DNA from 4 places in the Ensifer sp. ENS03 genome. Region 3 is predicted to be linked to each of the others. Evidence: riboswitches for the same ligand, from Rfam matches in the RefSeq annotation. Region 3 holds a riboswitch; each other region holds the start of a gene.
What was found. A riboswitch is a leader RNA that binds a small molecule or an ion and turns the genes downstream of it on or off. The one in region 3 is predicted to bind cobalamin.

Region 1 (4,591 bases), 570 kb from region 3:
ACCTGGAACGAAGAGACCGGCACCCCGTCGGAGGTCCGCTTCGAGCTCAGCCCCCGCGGGGACAAGGTGCTGCTCGTCGTCACCCATAAGCGCATCGCCGACCGCGCGGTCATGACCAGCTTCTCCGCCGGCTGGCACGTGCACCTCGACATTTTGCGCGCTCTGCTCGAAGGCGAAAAGCCGGCAGCCTTCTGGAGCAAGTTTGCCGACCTTGAAGCGCAATACGACGCGCGTATTCCGAAGCCCTGACGGCGGGATGGGCTTGAAGGTCAGGACGCGTGCAGGCGCCGGCAAGGATCGACTTGCCGGCGCTTTTCGTCAGGCTCGGGCGAAACCGAGAACGAAAAACGCCAGCGCGCCGATCGAGGCCCATGTGCGCACGTGGTTCCACCAGACCCAATCGGTCAGATAGCGCTCACGCCAGAGATCGGTCGCCGCCTGACCGGGGGCTGCCGCGGCGAGTGCGTCATTCATCGGCACGTTGAAGACAATGGTCACCAGCAGCACGCCAACGACATAGGCAATGCCACCGGCGGCAAGCCACCACCTGCCCTCGCCCCCCGAGATGAAGGCGACGACGACGAGCGCCAGGGCGAGCAGCGCCGTGCCCATGAAGGCGCTGAGGAAGATCGGGTTCTGGATCACGACATTGATGGCGTTCATCGCGGCGATCCCCTGCTCCGGCGGCAGCCGCGACAGGGCCTGCATGATGCAAACCGAGAAGATGAAGAACAGCCCGGCCATCAGGCCGGAACCGATCGCGGCGGCAAACGCCAGAGCGGGGATCAGCGGGATCATGCGGCAAGACTCCAAACACCAGTTGCTGCGGTTTCCCGGGCGTAATCGGCAAAGTCGCGCGGACGCCGCCCAAGCACGCGCTCGACATCGGACGTCATGCTGGAATTGCGTCCGTCGAGCACCGAGGTGAAGAGATAGCGGATGAGTTCGACATAGTCATCCGGCACGCCGTCCGCCTTGAGATGCGCTGCGAAGTCGGAAACCGGAATGGCCTGATAAGAGATCCGACGGTTGGCGGCCGCGGCGATCTCGGCGACGGCCTGGGCAAAGGTCATCAGGCGCGGGCCGGTCAAGGCATAGACCTTGCCGATATGCGCATCGTCCAGAAGGGCCTCAACCGCCACGTCGGCAATGTCGTCGCAACTGACGAAGGGCTCGGTGACCTCGTCCACCGGCAGGAAGACCGAACCACTCACCACGCCGTCGGCCAGGAAACCTTCGTCGAAATTCTCGAAGAACCAGCTGCCCCGGATGACCGTCCAGTCGGCGCCGGAGGCCTGCAGCGCACGCTCGGAGGCTTCCGCCTCGTCCTCGCCGCGGCCCGACAGGAGCACCAACCGTTTGATGCCGGAGCGAACGGCAAGGCTCGAAAACTTGGCGATGACGTCGGCGGCGCCCGGCACCGCCAGATCGGGCTGGTAGCAGACATAGATGCGATCGACATTTTCAAGGGCGGGCGTCCAGGTCGCCTCATCCGTCCAATCGAAGGAAGGCGACGCCGAACGGGCGCCGATGCGGACCGCTATGCCCCGCTCCCGAAGGCGATCGGCCACCCGCCGCCCCGTCTTGCCGGTACCGCCCAAAACCAGTGTGACTTTCTGAGACATCGTTTCCTCCTGAGGTTCCACCAACAAACATGAGCATCTCTCACATTTGCAAATGTGATAAATCCTCGTATTTTAGGAGTCAAGTCAAAATGTGAGCATTACTCATGATTCCCGATGCAAGTCCCGCCACGCTTCCCGCTGACGACGAGCCTGCGCTGCGCCGGACGCCGAGCCAGAAGCGCAGCCGCGAGCGCGTCGAGCAGATCCTTGCCTGCGCGACGGCGCTCATCCAGGAGAAGGGCAGCGACGCCATGCGCATGAGCGAAGTCGCTGAAAAGGCGGGGATTTCGATCGGCTCGCTGTATCAGTACTTTCCCGACAAGGCGGCAATCGTGCGCACGCTGGCCGAGCGCTACAATGCGGTCTGCAACGAGTGCATCGCGGCCGAACTGGCCAAGGTCACGTCGATAGCCGAACTGCGCGACGCCTTCTCGCTGCTGTTCGACATCTACTACGACATGTTCCTCGCCGAGCCGGTCATGCGCGACATCTGGTCGGCGATGCAGGCCGACAAGGCGCTGCGCGAGATCGATCTTGCGCAAAGCCGCGCCGGCGGAAAGCTGCTTGCCGATGTCTGGGCCCGGCTTGTGCCGGAGACACCGCGCGAAGAGATCGACAGCGCCGCCTTCCTGATCATGCATCTCGGCGACTGCACCATGCGACTTGCAGTCTCGGTCGACCGGGCCGAGGGTGACCAGATCGTCGAAGCCTACAAACGCATGACCATCAAGGATTTTGTCGCGGATGGACCGCGCGGCGGCGCGCACTCAATTGACAACTCCATGACACAATCCTAATCATCTGGGATCGATTGGTTCCCGGGACGCGAACGTGTTTCGGGAGTAAACGGGAATGTGACGGATGGACCCAAGCTGGGCATTCAAATCACGGCCGACCCCGCGACTGTAGAGCGACGTCGATCCACCGTTCCGGAGCGATCCGGAAGAAGCCACTGGCAAGACCGCGAGAGGGCGGCCGAGCTGGGAAGGCGAGGCAGATCGAGGGCATCGAGCCCAACGCCGTGAGCCAGGAAACCTGCCACTCGATACGGGCATAGGGCCCAACCGGGAATTTCCCGATGCCATCACGGAGGTTGTCATGGCTACGTCTACCATTTCGAGCACCCCGCTCTCCCTCAGCGATCGTCTGACCGCTGGCGTCATCGCGCTCTTCATCGGCGCATTCCTCGTCTTTGGCGCCGGCCTTGCCAACTCGGCAGTGCTGCACGACACGGCGCACGACACCCGCCACTCCTACGGCTTCCCCTGCCACTGACCGATGCGCCGGAACGTGAACAACGTTCCGCATCGAACAATCTGCGGACCTGAACGCATCCGGCCCGAGCCGGATGGAGGCCTGCGCGCATCCCGGTTTTTCCGGCGCGCGAAGGCCATCCGCAGCATAGGGAAAATGGGAAGGCTCAAGGACCACGCCACAGGGCGTGGCTTTTGTCGTTATCGAGGGATTTCAAGATGATTGTCAGAACGCTTCTGGCCGCGATCGTGGCTGGATTGATTGCCGGTGTCTTCATGACCGGCGCCCAGGAACTGCGCGTCACACCGCTGATCCTGCATGCAGAAGAATTCGAAGGCGAGGCACCGGCCGCTACCGAACAGCCCGCCGCCCAGCCGGGTGCGGCACAGCCGGCCGCAGAAAACCACGACCAGCATTCGTCGCTCAAAGCCGTGTCGCCGTTCGGCGCTTTCCTCGACGCTTTGTCGCCGATCACCCCGGCCTATGCCCATGAGGGCGAGCATGAGGAAGGCGGCATCATGTTCGGCATGAGCCGCTTCTCCGGCACGCTGATGGCGAACCTCGTCACAGGTTCCGGCTTCGGTCTGCTGCTCGCCGGCGTCAGCCTGGTGATCGGCTACCCGATCACGCTCAGGAACGGCGCGCTGTGGGGCGCCTGCGGCTGGCTTGCCGTGCACATGCTGCCGGCGATCGGTCTGCCGCCGGAACTGCCGGGCTTTCCGGCAGCCGAACTCGGCGACCGCCAGACCTGGTGGCTGGTGACAGTGGCGCTCTCCGCCGTCGGCCTCTATCTCGTCGTCCTGCGCGAGGAGATCGTCTCCAAGGTCGCAGGCCTGGTGCTGATCGCAGCACCCCATGTCTACGGTGCGCCGCAGCCGCTCGATATCACCAGCAACGTTCCGGCCGTGCTCGGCGCCGAGTTTGCGGTTGCCGCACTCGCCACCACGCTTGCCTTCTGGATCGTGCTCGGCGTCGTCTCCGGCTTCATCAACGAGCGCTTCGTCAAGGCACAGTGATCACTGATCACAGATCGTCAGCAAAGCGACGGCGGGGTTCAGGTCCCGCCGTTTTGCATGAGATGCGCCGCCAGCCGCGCGCGGCGATCTTCCGGCTCCAGCAGCACGCAAGTGTCGCAGAAGCTGCCCCCTTCCGTCTTGAAGTAGAGACAGCAGCCGCAACGGATCCGATACTGGCGCGACAGCTGAGCGCCGCTTGCCGGATCGAGAGCCGCGATCTGCTCGTAGCAGAGCTCCTCTGAGTAGAGCCGCGAACCCGGTCGTTTGACGATCGCCAGCGCCTCGGCCATGCCGCGCGCCTCGTCGCCGATCGCGCGGCCGATTTCCAGGAACGCGCCGGCCAGGGCATCGGCCGCGACCCGCCATTGCGCCCCGCTCGACAGCCCTGCTCGCGCTTTCAGAACCGCAACGACGGGTGCCAGATGGGCGATGAAGCCCTGTTCGAATGCGCTGGCGCCTTCGCCACCCTGGCGCTCCTTGGCCGGCGGATGCAGGCGAAAATGATAGCGCTTGCCCGCGATTTCGACGCCACGGTGAAGCCGCGTCCAATCCTCGAAACGAATGCCGGCCACCTCCGCCTGCAACCCGGCGCCGAGATGGAACGCGCCAAGGACCACGCTCAGCTGGCGGCTATAGAAGGCGATCAGATGCGCCGCCCGGATCCGGTCGGTCATGCCGACCCCGAAGAAATCCTGA
Region 2 (4,591 bases), on a different contig from region 3:
CGGACTGAAGACCAGGCGCTGGGAAGAGACGCGGCCGGCGCTCGTCAACATGGTCGCCGCCGCCCGCTCGCTTCGAGCGGCTTTTGCCGCCGATACGCGCGAAGCCGTCAAAGCATGACGGGGCAGCACGAAGTCACGACGGCGCCGGGGGAAACCCCGGCGCCACAAACCCTGATCGACATCGTTTTTCCAGGCGATACCAATCACCATGGCACGCTCTTTGGTGGCGCCGCCCTCGCGTCGATGGACCGGATCGCTTTCATCGTCGCCACCCGTCACGGGCGCGTTCCCTTCGTCACCGCATCCTGCGACCGCATCGATTTTCGTGCGCCTGCGCGCATCGGTCAGATCGTCTGCTTCAGCGGCCGTCCGGTTCGTGTCGGGCGCCGCTCGGTGGTGGTCGAGGTCGAGATGATCGCGGAAGATATCGCCACCGGCAGCCGCGCCCTTTGCAGCAGGGGCACCTTCACCATGGTCGCGATGCCCTGTGCCGATGAAACGGATTGGATGCTGCCGCCGCTCGATGTGGCAACGGACACGCCCGAAGAGGCGGGCACCCTACGCATGGTCGACATCGTCTTTCCCGGCCAGGCCAACAGCTTCGGCGCCATATGCGGTGGCAACGCCCTCGCGCATATGACGAAGGCCGCATTCGTCGTCGCGACGCGCCGGAGCCGCCGGGCGACCGTCCTTGCCTCCTGCACCGGTATGGACTTCAAGCACCGGATCATGATCGGTTCGATCATCGAACCCATCGCCCGCATTGTGCGGACGGGTCGCAGTTCAGCCACCGTCGAGGTCGAACTCTGGTCGGAAGAGCTCCTCACCGGTCTGCGACAGCGGACTGTTACCGGAACGTTCGCTATGGTCGCCGTCGACGATGACAACCGGCCCGTGGCCGCTTTCGCTGCTTGATGGAATGGGGCGTCCGCACCAGGGGCGCCCTATCCACAACCTTGGTGCCAACCGGCTGTTTACTCCCCGTTATCCACACTGCAAAAGAAACCACCCTCCTACCCCCGCCTTCCACATACGGAACCTATTGACGCAGATTTGCGATGAACTACTATATCTAGTGTTCGAGGTTCTTCCGATTCGCAAGGATTGGGAGCTAAGACGGGAATACGGTGCGCCGGCGGGTTTCCGCTGAGGCTATGCCGTAGCTGCCCCCGCAACTGTAGACGGCGAGCGACTGTCCGGATTTGGACCACTGAGGCATGAGGCCTCGGGAAGGTCGGGATGGAAGCTTTGACCCGTAAGCCAGGAGACCTGCCTCGATCACCAAACGTCCACGGGCGGGGTGTCCGGAGGGGTTGAGTGCGTGGCAGGATGAGCCTGCCCGATCGTCTCGACGTCTCCCCGGCAGCCCGTCGAAAGCTTCGGGGTGAAGTCATGCCAGTTTCTTCCAGTTCAGATCCACCTTCTGCGGACGGGTGCGCGTTGTTGCGCGCCTGATTGAAAGGCCGCGCCTTGAAAACCCGCATCCGCGGAATTCCTGAGCGCCCGACCAAAACGAGCCGGCCCGGTTGCGTAACCGACCTTGGGCCAGCTTGACGACGTCAACTCCGGTCGAGGCGACCGGGGAGCGATGTTTCGTGTCCAATCGCCAACACCACGGTTCGCGTTCGCGCGATCCGACGACTTTTTGCGCCCATTTGCCAGACCCCCACGAGGAACCCATGTCGATCACCGTCTACAGCAAACCAGCCTGCGTCCAATGCACCGCCACAACCCGTGCGCTCGACCGCCAAGGCATCGATTATCGCATCGTCGATATCTCCGAGGATTCCGATGCATTCGCGCTGGTGCAGGGTCTTGGCTATCGGCAGGTCCCGGTCGTCGTCGCCGGCGAGCGGCATTGGGCGGGTTTCCGCCCGGACATGATCAGCGCGCTTTCCTGAAGGACGCTGGCGATGGGCCTGATCGTCTATTTTTCCAGCCGCTCGGAAAACACCCATCGCTTCGTCGAAAAGCTCGGCCTTCGCGCCGCCCGCATACCGCTCAGGGAAGGTAAGGACGCACTTACGGTCGCAGAGCCCTACGTGCTGATCGTGCCGACCTATTGCGGCGACGATGGCCGCGGGGCGGTGCCGAAGCAGGTCATCCGCTTCTTGAACGACGCGGGCAACCGCTCTCACATCCGCGGCGTGATCGCAGCGGGCAACAGCAATTTCGGCGCGACCTACGGGATCGCCGGCGACGTGATTTCGGCCAAGTGCCGGGTACCCTATCTCTACCGGTTCGAGCTGCTCGGGACCGACGAGGACGTCGCCAATGTCAAAAACGGGATGGAACGATTTTGGACGTCACGACACTCGAACGCCCCTTGAAGGCGACGGAAGCAGCGCTCGACTATCATGCGCTGAACGCAATGCTGAACCTCTATGACGAAGAGGGACGGATCCAGCTCGACAAGGACCGGCAGGCGGCGAAACAGTACTTCCTCCAGCACGTCAACCAGAACACGGTGTTCTTCCATAACCTCCGGGAAAAACTCGATTATCTGGTGACCGAGGGCTATTACGAGCAGGAAGTGCTGGACCAGTATTCCTTCAACTTCGTGCGCGATCTCTACGATCATGCCTATTCAAAGAAGTTCCGCTTTCCGACCTTCCTCGGGGCGTTCAAATACTACACGTCCTATACGCTGAAGACCTTCGACGGAAAGCGCTACCTGGAACGCTACGAAGACCGTGTCTGCATGGTGGCGATGGCCTTGGCGCGCGGCAACGAGGGGCTTGCCCGCGATCTCGTCGACGAGATCATCTCCGGCCGCTTCCAGCCGGCAACGCCGACTTTCCTCAACGCCGGCAAGAAGAGCCGCGGCGAGCTCGTCTCCTGCTTTCTGCTCCGGATCGAGGACAACATGGAGAGTATCGGCCGCGCCATCAATTCGGCGCTGCAGCTTTCCAAGCGCGGTGGCGGCGTGGCGCTGTCGCTCACCAACATCCGCGAGATGGGCGCGCCGATCAAGCAGATCGAGAACCAGTCATCCGGCGTCATCCCGGTCATGAAGCTGCTCGAAGACAGTTTCTCTTACGCCAACCAACTCGGCGCGCGCCAGGGAGCCGGTGCTGTCTACCTGCACGCCCACCACCCCGACATCATGCGCTTCCTCGATACCAAGCGCGAAAACGCCGACGAGAAGATCCGCATCAAGACGCTGTCGCTCGGCGTCGTCATCCCCGACATCACCTTCGAGCTCGCCCGCAACAACGAGGACATGTATCTGTTCTCACCCTATGACGTGGAGCAGGTCTATGGCGTGCCCCTCACCGAGATTTCGGTGACCGAGAAGTACCGCGAGATGGTCGAGGATGCCCGCATCCGCAAGCGCAAGATCAAGGCGCGCGACTTCTTCCAGATCATCGCCGAGATCCAGTTCGAAAGCGGTTATCCCTACATCATGTTCGAGGACACGGTGAACCGGGCAAACCCGATCGCCGGGCGCATCACCATGAGCAATCTCTGCTCGGAAATCCTGCAGGTGAGCGAAGCGAGCGCGTTCAACGACGACCTCTCCTACAAGCACATGGGCAAGGACATCTCCTGCAATCTCGGTTCGCTGAACATTGCGGCTGCGATGGACAGCCCGGATTTCGGCCAGACGATCGAGACCTCGATCCGCGCCCTCACCGCCGTCTCCGAAATGAGCCACATCTCGTCCGTGCCCTCGATCGAAAAGGGCAACGACGACAGCCACGCGATCGGCCTCGGGCAGATGAACCTGCACGGCTATCTCGCCCGCGAGCGCATCTACTACGGCTCCGAGGAAGGCATCGATTTCACCAACATCTATTTCTACACGGTGACCTATCACGCCATCCGCGCGTCGAACCGGCTGGCGGTCGAAAAGGGCAAGAGCTTCGCCGGCTTCGAAAACTCGAAATACGCGTCGGGTGACTATTTCGACAAATACACCGAGACCGAATGGCTGCCGGCGACCGAAAAGGTGAAGGGCCTGTTCGAGGAAGCCGGCATCTCGATCCCGACTCAGGAGGATTGGCGGGAGCTGAAACGGGCAGTGATAGAAGGTGGCCTTTACAACCAGAACCTCCAGGCCGTGCCGCCGACCGGTTCGATCTCCTACATCAACCACTCCACTTCCTCGATCCACCCGATCGTCTCGAAGATCGAGATCCGCAAGGAAGGCAAGATCGGCCGCGTCTACTATCCGGCCGCCTTCATGACCAACGACAATCTCGAATATTACCAGGACGCCTACGAGATCGGGCCGGAGAAGATCATCGACACCTATGCGGCCGCCACCCAGCACGTCGACCAGGGCCTGTCGCTGACCCTGTTCTTTCGCGACACGGCAACGACCCGCGACATCAACCGTGCTCAGATCCATGCCTGGAAGAGGGGCATCAAGACCATCTACTACATCCGCCTTCGGCAGATGGCGCTCGAGGGTACGCAGGTCCAGGGCTGCGTTTCCTGCGCGCTGTAACCTCGCATTCCAGTAACGGCCCCTCACCCTAGCCCTCTCCCCGCAAGCGGGGAGAAGGTCCCGGCAGGCGGATGAGGGGCACCCCCTCACCGCGCGATGAGGCATACACGATCACAAAGGTTCAACGACATGAACATG
Region 3 (4,591 bases):
ACGCTAAAAGCGTTTTCCATCCGGAACTGCATCATTTCAATGCGTTAGATCATTTCACTCAAAGAACGATCTAGACGAGCGCGGTAATCGCAGCGCGCACCGCCGCCTCGTCCATGTCGTGCAGGCCGATGACGACGAGGCGCGTACCGCGCTTTTCGCCGGCGCCCCAGGCGCGGTCGTAATATTGGTCGATGCGGGCGCCGACCGCCTGGATCAGGAGGCGCATCGGCTTGCCGGGCACGTCGGCAAAGCCCTTGAGGCGCAGAACGTCGTGCTCCGCGATCACGCCCTTCAGGCTATCGATGAACGCCGAGGGATCGGCGATCGAACCGAGCTCGACGACGAAGCTGTCGAACTCGTCGTGATCGTGCTCCTCACCTGCCTCGTGCTCCATCTCGTGATGCGACTTGCGGTTGGCGATATCGCTTTCCGTGCCGACACCGAGGCCAAGCAGGATGGCAGCGGCGACTTCCCCGTTCTTCGCCTCGATCATCGTGGGCTTGCGGCTGGTGCGCGAAGCCACCTCGTCGCGCACGGCCTTGAGGCCGGAGGCATCGATCAGATCGGTCTTGTTGAGAACGATGAGATCGGCAGCCGTCAGTTGGTCCTCGAACAGCTCCTCGATCGGGCTTTCGTGATCGAGATTGTCGTCCTCGACGCGCAGCGCATCGACCTTGTCGTGGTCGTCGGCAAAGCGGCCAGCGGCAACGGCGGCGCTGTCGACCACCGTGACGACGCCATCGACGGTCACTTCGCTGCGGATATCCGGCCAGTTGAAAGCGGCGATCAGCGGCTGCGGCAGGGCAAGGCCCGAGGTTTCGATGATGATGTGGTCAGGACGGTTTTCACGCTCCAGCAGCTTCGTCATGGTCGGGATGAAATCGTCAGCCACGGTGCAGCAGATGCAGCCATTGGTGAGCTCGATGATGTCGTCCTCGGTGCAGGCCTCGGCACCGCAGCCCTTCAAGACATCGCCGTCGACGCCGAGATCGCCGAACTCGTTGATGATCAGCGCGATGCGCTTGCCGTCGGCGTTCTGCAGCAGGTTGCGGATCATCGTCGTCTTGCCGGCGCCGAGGAAGCCGGTGATGACGGTCGCCGGGATCTTGCCCTGGTTGGCTCTCGCAGTGGTCATGGATCAACCCTTCATTTTCAGCGGCAAACCGGCCGCGACAAAGTAAACTTCAGCGGATTTCTCCGCAACGATCTGGTGAAGCCGGCCGGCATGGTCGCGAAACTCGCGGGCCATGCGGTTCTCGGGCACGATACCGAGGCCGACCTCATTGGAAACAAAGACGAGGCGCGCCCGCGCCTCGGGCAGATACGCAACAAGGGCGGCAAACTCCGCCGTCATGTCGCGCTCTTCCAGCATGAGATTGGTTACCCATAGCGTCAGGCAGTCGATCAGGACCACATGGCTGGGATCATCGATGCGTCTGAGGATGCCGACGAGATCGAGCGGCTCCTCATGCGTCGTCCAGCCCTCGCCGCGGCGCGTCCGGTGATGGTCGATGCGCTCGCGCATTTCGTCGTCCCAGGCGCGGCCCGTGGCGACATAATGCATGGTGAAGCCGGACGCTTCGACGAGCCTCTCGGAAAAGCTGGACTTGCCGGAACGGGCGCCGCCAAGGACCAGCACGGGCCCGGCGCTGAGACTGCTCATCGTGGCTGCCTCAACATTCCCAAATCAGCCGTCGGTGGCAAAAGCCATCGGACGCGCCACGGGCGCGTTCTTGAAAACATCTGCGAGCCAAAACAACCTCCGTGATGGCGTTGGAGACAAAAGTCCCCTCGGGCGGAATGCCCATGCCGGATGGCAGGTCTCCTGGCTCACGGCGTCACGGGCCGAACATCGCCTCGCCCTTAAACGGCAAGGTTCCGATGTCAGGGCCCGAGCGGCCCGCCTCACCTTCCCGGCGTCTTTCCGGTGCCACAGCGAACCTTTGCGCGTCGTCTCCGACGCATGGGCGCTGTGAGGGACATCGTGAAAGGCGGACGATTCGTAGAAGAAGAGGCGTCCAAACCCGGCTGATCACGATGCCACGCCAGTGGCTTTTCCGGTTTGATCCCCGACCTGCCCCGATTGCCCATGCAACCGGCCGACAGCCCGGCACCAAACCCGATGGCGAACCCTGACCGTTCTACAGTCGCGGGGTCGGCTGCGATAAGGATGCCCGATTTGGGTCCATCCGTCACATTCCCAATTATTCCCCCAGATCGCCACGACAAGGGGGAACCATCCAACACCTGATGATTAGGAAGCGGGCAGCCCAAAGTCAATCGACGCATGCGACGCCTCCCCGGCCGAGTTGCGCCACGCGACGATTTGTCGGGCGTCAGGCACGACGGCAGTGTGAACGGAACCGATGTCGAAACCTAGTGCTATGGATAGCAAACTGCTGCTAACACCTGTGCCAAAGTGCCGAGGGCGAATCTCGCCAAAAAAAGTGCCGAGGGCGAATCTCGCCAGAAAGGGAACCTTTCGAGTGGATACCGACCTGCGCCGCGTCGTCCTCATCGTCTCCCTGTTGAACCTTGGCTATTTCGGGGTCGAACTCCTTGTCGCGCTTTCGATCGGCTCGGTGTCCCTCATGGCCGACAGCGTCGACTTCCTCGAAGACGCCTCCGTCAACATGCTGATTTTCTTTGCTCTGGCCTGGACGGCGCGAACCCGCGCGCGGGTCGGCATGGCGATGGCGTTCATTCTACTGGTACCGGCGCTGGCCTTCCTTTGGACGGCCTGGGCGAAGTTCATGGATCCGGTCCCGCCAGAGCCCTTTGCCCTGTCCCTGACCGGACTTGGGGCGCTGGTGGTCAACCTCTTCTGCGCCTATCTGCTCGTCGCCTACCGTCACACGAGCGGCAGCCTCACGCGGGCAGCATTTCTCTCGGCCCGCAACGATGCCTTCGCCAATGTGGCCATCATCGCCGCGGGTCTGGCGACAGCCTATCTGTGGCAGTCGGCCTGGCCGGACCTGATCGTCGGCCTGGGGATTGCCCTGATGAACCTGGATGCCGCGCGGGAAGTCTGGGAAGCCGCAAGCGAGGAGCACGATGTCGCAGCGTAGTTCCGTCGGATAGGCTCGTTGCTCCTGTTGGGCCCGACGTACCGGACCTGCTGGCTGACCGTTGCCGCGTCCCTAGTGCCTGAGCAACTCGTCCAGCCAGCGCCGATCGAGCACAGCCTCCAGTTCGTTCGCGACATCGTCGAGCGCCGCATCGACCGATTGGCGGTAGTTGTTGGCGCCGCCTTCGATGCCGAAACTCTTGAGCAGCGCGCCGCGATAGGCGTCGCTGGTGAAGAGCCCATGCAGGTAGGTGCCCATCACGCGGCCATCGGCCGAAAGGGCGCCGTCGGCGCGATTGTCGATGCGCACCGACGGCCGGCCACAGTCCGCACCTTGCGTCTTGCCAAGATGGATTTCGTAGCCTTCGAGCGCCACATCATGCTCCAGCGACCAGGCGCGGCTGTTGCGCACCGTCTTTTCCGACGCCATCTCGGTCTCGACGTCGAGCAGCCCGAGGCCCTCGACCGCACGTTCGCCGCCCTCGATGCCGAGCGGATCGGTGACGCGCCGGCCGAGCATCTGGTAGCCGCCGCAGATGCCGATGACCCGGCCGCCCCGGCGCACATGACGTTCGAGGTCACGGTCCCACCCTTGCGCACGGAAATCGATGAGGTCGCCGATGGTCGACTTCGACCCGGGAATGACGACGAGGCCAGCGTCTGCCGGAATGGGACTGCCAGGCCGCACGAAGACGAGATCAATCTCCGGTTCGGCGGCGAGCGGATCGAGGTCGTCGAAATTGGCGATGCGCGACAGCACCGGGACGGCAACCTTCAGCGCCCGCCCCTCGCCGCGCGTCAGCTTCTCCAGCACGACGGAATCTTCGGCAGGCAGGCGTGCCGCCGCCTTCAACCACGGCACGACGCCGAAGCAGGGCCAGCCGGTGTAGCGGTTGACGGCAGCAATGCCGTCGTCGAACAGCGTGACGTCGCCGCGGAACTTGTTGATGAGATAGCCGGTCACCATGCGCCGGTCTTCCTCGGGCAGGATCGCATGCGTGCCGACCAGCGAGGCGATCACCCCGCCGCGGTCGATGTCGCCGACCAGCACGACCGGCACCTCGGCCCGTGTCGCAAAGCCCATATTGGCGATGTCGCCGGGCCTGAGGTTGATTTCGGCCGGCGAGCCGGCGCCTTCGACCACCACGAGATCGGCACCGGCCGATATTTGTTCGAAACTCTCCATGACGGCGCCCAGCAGCTTGGGCTTGAGCGCCTGATATTCCCGCCCCCTGGCCTGCCCGGCGACCTTGCCCTGAACGACGATCTGGCTGCCCACGTCCGACTGCGGCTTCAGGAGCACCGGGTTCATGTGCACCGACGACGGCACGCGCGCGGCCAGCGCCTGCAGCCATTGCGCGCGGCCGATCTCGCCACCGTCGTCGGAAACGGCGGCGTTGTTCGACATGTTCTGCGGCTTGAACGGCCGGACCTTCAGGCCCTGATTGGCGGCAAGCCGGCAGAGCCCCGCCACCAATACCGATTTTCCGACATCCGAGCCGGTTCCCTGCAACATGATCCTGC
Region 4 (4,591 bases), on a different contig from region 3:
CGACATTGCGATCGGCCGCCGCCATGCGCGCGACACTGCGGCCGCCGATGACGATCTCGCCGCCGTCGCCATGATCGAGACCAGCGACGATGCGCAACAGCGTGCTCTTGCCGCAGCCGGAAGGACCAACGAGCGCGATGAACTCACCCGCCTCCGCCTGCAGGCTAACCCCCTTCAGGATCGCGTTGCCGCCATAGGACTTGGTGATACCCTCTAGCGAAAGCACGCTCATTGCGCCGCCTCCACACGGACCGTCTTCTTGGCCGCCAGCGGGTAGACCTCTTCGACGATCGGATCGAGCAGGTGGCTGGTCAGTCCCGGCACCGCGATGATCTCGCTTTTGACGTTGACGTCGCTAAACTCGTGTACGACGGCGCCGACCAGCCGCTCGCCCGGCATCGGCCGTTCCAGCGTATCAATGATGAAGGAGGTCGGCGGCGCCCAGACGAGAGACGTCCCGGCGTGCTTGCCCGACCAGGCCCAGTGCAGGTGGCCGCTTGCATGGAGCGCCACCTCGGCTTCGGCGAAAAGATCAAACAGGCGTTGGCGCTGGCGCGGACGGATGCCCCAGTAGCCGGTGTCGCCTTCCTGCGGATCGTCAACGAAAAGCGGCTTGTGGGCAAAGACGGCCACCCGGCGGCCGTCGCGGCTGAGCAACTGTTCCTCCAGCCAGGCAAACTGCCTGTCTTCTTCTTCGTCCTCGAAGCCGATCAGCAGGCTGTTGAGGCCGAGCAGCCGCCAGTCGCCATGGTCGCGGCCCCAGTAGTCCGGACCGGCGAGCCGGCGCCAGCGGGCAAGCCGAACTGGATCCACCGGCTGGTGCGAACCCGGCAGATGGCCGACATCGTGATTGCCGGGAACGATCAGCACCGGCATCGAGAGCTGGCCGATCAGATCGAGCGAGAAGGTGATGTCGTCCTCGTGGTCGGCACCATCGATGGTGACGTCGCCGGTGTGGATGACGAGATCGGGTTTTACCGCCTCGATCCAGGCGCGAACCGGTTCCCAATTGCCATTGAAGTGGCTTTTGGCGGGGCTGAGATGGGTGTCGCTGATCTGGACGATTTTCAAGGAAACGGGCCTCCGACGATGGCGTGCGGTATCCGCGTCGGAGGGCTGATACTTCCCTTCTCTGCGGTTGGCCGCAGTCTTTAGGGAGCCGCCATGTCAGTTTGGTAACAGCCGTTCTCAGCTGATTTTCAGTTTCTCCATGAAAGCGTCATCTTCAGAAGACCGACGGGCCGAGTGGGCCCCGTTGTGTCTCTACATTGCGCCGTGGTCGGTCCGACGCGACGCCGGACAGGATTGCTCCATCACGGTCGAAAGCATGGCGTTCGACGCATCGGCCTCGGCGACGACCCAGTCGCGAAAGGCCTGGATCTTCTTCTGCCGCCTGGTGCTTTGCGGATAGACGAGCCAATAGGCGCGACCGTCGCGCACCACATGCTCGAACGGCCGGATGAGCCTGCCGCTCTTCAGTTCATCCATCAGGAAGGTCGAGACGGCAATCGCAATGCCGTGATCCGCAAGGATTGTGGCGACATCCATCGCCTGGACATCGAAGATCAATTCGGTGCCATTGCTTGCCGGCGGTTCGACGCCGGTTTCGATCATCCACCGCCGCCACCAGCTGGCGTTGCCGAAACGCCGGACTCTCAGAACGTCCGCGGGCTCCTTGAGCTGGTGCTTTTCCAGGAAGGACGGCGTGCAGACAGGCACGTAATCGAGCGGAAACAAGGGAAAGACATCGTTGCCCGGCCAGTCGCCGGCGCCGCTGCGCACCGCGAGATCGATGGCGTCACGTTTGAAATCGACCAACTCGGTCGACATGTGCACCCTGATGCTGATGTTGGGATGCGCGGTCTGAAACGACGCGAGGCGCTGACCGAGCCAGCTCGACACGACGGTTGGCAGCACCGAGATGTGCAGGTGATGTTCGGTCTTGTCGGCGATCTCCGAGAAGGCCGCCCCTAAGAGATCGATCGCTTCGGTCACCTTCGGCGCTAGCTGCCGCCCGGCGCCGGTCAATCGCACCTCGCGCGGAAGCCGGACGAACAGCGGCGCGCCGATGCGATCTTCCAACAGCCGGATCTGATAACTGACGGCCGCCTGCGTCATGCCGAGCTCTTCGGCGGCGCGGGTGAAACTCAGGTGCCTAGCGGCGGCCTCAAAGGCGCGCACCGCACTCATGGGAGGAATCTTGCTCATGGAACTGAGATAAGCATTCTTTATGCCAGCATGCGAGAAATCGCTTTGCGCGAAACGGCAAAAACCCTCACTTTTTTCGCGAACACACGCCCTTGAGAGAAGTGAGGATAGCAATGCTTAGCGCAGTGCGATCAACGATTTACCATGTCCTGAACTGGGCCGATAAAACCCTCGGCCCTCCGGTTGCCATCGACACGTTCAACGAGTTCCAACTCCGGGATATCGGCCTGACGCGAGATCAAGAGCATATCCGCGCGCGCGTCGGCGACGCGGCGGATCCGTGGCAGTGGCCGGAGGAGGACGCTTGGACCAAACCGCAACCGTCCCGTGAGCGGAAAGCAATGGAAAGACCTCGTCCTGCCACTGTCTCGCCGCGGGCGGCGGCGGGAGAGAATAAAGACATAAGCATTTCTTTATGCGATTGACGAAGAGCTCGGGACAGGGCATTGTCGCCCCATCGTGGTTCTTCGCCCGCCTTTGGAGGGACGGAGCTAAGAGGGAATTCGGTGCGGCGCCAGACAAGCGCCCATGCCGGAGCTGCCCCCGCAACTGTAAGCGGAGAGCGGCCGTTCGAAGATGTCACTGAGGGAGACGCCTCGGGAAGACGGAACGGTCCGTGACGACCCGCAAGCCAGGAGACCTGCCGCGATGAACAACGTCCACGGGCGGGGTGTCCGATGAGGCGCGTTGAGGACGCGGGATCGCTCTCGCGCCGCGGCTGCGTCGCATTCAAGCCTTGCCCATAACCTTCGGGGTAAGGAAATGACCATCAAGACTGCCAATCTCGGTTTCCCGCGCATCGGCCGCCGTCGCGAATTGAAATTCGCGCTCGAACGCTATTGGGCCGGAAAGGCCAGCCGCGGCGAACTTCTCGATACCGGAGCCAAGCTCCGCGCTGAAAACTGGGCCGCGCAGAAAACGCGCGGCATCGACATCATCCCCTCCAACGACTTCTCCTTCTACGACCACGTGCTCGATACCGCCGTGCTTGTCGGCGCAATCCCGCCGGCCTATGGCTGGACGGGCGGCCCGGTCGATCTCGACACCTATTTTGCCATGGCGCGCGGCTCGGCCGGAACGCCCTGCGCCGCCGGCTGCACCCATTCGGGAAGCAGCAGCGGCACTCCCGCGCTCGAAATGACAAAGTGGTTCGACACCAACTATCACTACATGGTGCCCGAGTTCGACAGGGATCAGCGCTTCGAGCTCACCCACAATCGGCCGCTGGAAGCCTTCCAGGAAGCTCAGGCCCTCGGCTATCGCACACGCCCGGTGCTCATCGGCCCGGTGACACTGCTGAAGCTCGGCAAATCGAAGGGCGGCGACTTCGATCCGGTCGATCTGATCGAACGGCTCCTGCCCGTTTACGTGAGGGTCCTGGCGGAGCTTGCTGACGCCGGCGCCGATTGGGTCCAGATCGACGAGCCTTGCCTGGCGCTCGATCTCGCGGACAAGGATCGTCGCGCTCTCGACCTCGCCTATCGCACGTTCGACACCGACGTGCCCGGACTCAAGATCATGCTGGCGACCTATTTCGGCTCGATCGGCGACAACACGGCAACGGCGTTGGCGCTGCCGGTCGATGGACTGCATGTCGATCTCGTGCGCGCGCCGCAGCAGATCGACACGCTCATCCAATCGGCTCCGGCGGACCGGGTCCTATCGCTCGGGGTCATCGACGGCCGCAACATCTGGCGGACCGATCTGGCCGGCCTGTTCCGCCGGCTGCAGCCTCTGACTTCGGCCCACGGCCGCGACCGCATCGAACTCGCACCTTCATGCTCACTCCTGCACGTGCCTATCGATCTCGAGCTGGAGCGTGCGCTTGATCCGGAACTTTCCTCCTGGCTCGCCTTCGGTACGCAGAAACTCGACGAACTCAGCCTGCTTGCCAGCGCCTTCGAGCCGGGGCTTGCCATTTCCGAGCACGTTTTCGCCGCCTCGATCGCGTCCGCCCAGGCGAGGCTCACCTCACTCAGGATCCATGATCCTCTGGTCGCCGGGCGCTTGAAAGCGCTGACGGATGCGGACAGCAAGCGGCAATCCCCGTTCGCGGGCCGCCGGGCACTGCAGGCGAAGAAGCTGTCATTGCCGCTCTTCCCGACAACGACGATCGGATCCTTCCCGCAGACATCGGAGGTTCGGCAGGCCCGTTCACTGCATGCGAAGGGCGAACTCAGCTATGTCGACTACACCGCCTATCTTCGCCGAGAGACCGAAGTGGCGGTGCGCTGGCAGGAAGAGGTCGGCATCGACGTAGTCGTTCACGGCGAGTTCGAGCGCAACGACATGGTGCAGTATTTTGGCGAGCAGCTCTCGGGCTACGCCTTCACCCAGAGCGGCTGGGTGCAGAGCTACGGATCGCGCTGCGTGCGTCCGCCTG

Region 1: linked by a shared signal. The riboswitch ahead of IB263_RS11025 (CbtB-domain containing protein) and the one ahead of cobU (bifunctional adenosylcobinamide kinase/adenosylcobinamide-phosphate guanylyltransferase) in region 3 are both predicted to bind cobalamin.
Region 2: linked by a shared signal. The riboswitch ahead of nrdH (glutaredoxin-like protein NrdH) and the one ahead of cobU (bifunctional adenosylcobinamide kinase/adenosylcobinamide-phosphate guanylyltransferase) in region 3 are both predicted to bind cobalamin.
Region 4: linked by a shared signal. The riboswitch ahead of metE (5-methyltetrahydropteroyltriglutamate--homocysteine S-methyltransferase) and the one ahead of cobU (bifunctional adenosylcobinamide kinase/adenosylcobinamide-phosphate guanylyltransferase) in region 3 are both predicted to bind cobalamin.

Annotation. Positions count from the first base shown of each region.
Region 1 covers NZ_JACVAV010000002.1:881,796-886,386, forward strand. The annotation lists gene IB263_RS11005 (SRPBCC family protein) at 1-249, shown strand, start outside; gene IB263_RS11010 (DUF1772 domain-containing protein) at 319-798, opposite strand; gene IB263_RS11015 (NAD(P)H-binding protein) at 795-1,625, opposite strand; gene IB263_RS11020 (TetR/AcrR family transcriptional regulator) at 1,730-2,422, shown strand; cobalamin riboswitch at 2,421-2,683, shown strand; gene IB263_RS11025 (CbtB-domain containing protein) at 2,724-2,900, shown strand; gene IB263_RS11030 (CbtA family protein) at 3,098-3,895, shown strand; gene IB263_RS11035 (ferric iron reductase) at 3,934-4,591, opposite strand, start outside.
Region 2 covers NZ_JACVAV010000003.1:516,261-520,851, reverse strand. The annotation lists gene metE (5-methyltetrahydropteroyltriglutamate--homocysteine S-methyltransferase) at 1-118, shown strand, start outside; gene IB263_RS15260 (acyl-CoA thioesterase) at 115-915, shown strand; cobalamin riboswitch at 1,066-1,292, shown strand; gene nrdH (glutaredoxin-like protein NrdH) at 1,680-1,901, shown strand; gene nrdI (class Ib ribonucleoside-diphosphate reductase assembly flavoprotein NrdI) at 1,914-2,330, shown strand; gene nrdE (class 1b ribonucleoside-diphosphate reductase subunit alpha) at 2,300-4,453, shown strand; gene nrdF (class 1b ribonucleoside-diphosphate reductase subunit beta) at 4,583-4,591, shown strand, end outside.
Region 3 covers NZ_JACVAV010000002.1:310,111-314,701, forward strand. The annotation lists gene cobW (cobalamin biosynthesis protein CobW) at 71-1,135, opposite strand; gene cobU (bifunctional adenosylcobinamide kinase/adenosylcobinamide-phosphate guanylyltransferase) at 1,139-1,663, opposite strand; cobalamin riboswitch at 1,798-2,256, opposite strand; gene IB263_RS08135 (cation transporter) at 2,487-3,068, shown strand; gene IB263_RS08140 (cobyric acid synthase) at 3,141-4,591, opposite strand, start outside.
Region 4 covers NZ_JACVAV010000003.1:521,468-526,058, reverse strand. The annotation lists gene IB263_RS15280 (ABC transporter ATP-binding protein) at 1-232, opposite strand, end outside; gene IB263_RS15275 (metallophosphoesterase) at 229-1,071, opposite strand; gene IB263_RS15270 (LysR substrate-binding domain-containing protein) at 1,264-2,190, opposite strand; gene IB263_RS33955 (hypothetical protein) at 2,322-2,633, shown strand; cobalamin riboswitch at 2,652-2,871, shown strand; gene metE (5-methyltetrahydropteroyltriglutamate--homocysteine S-methyltransferase) at 2,971-4,591, shown strand, end outside.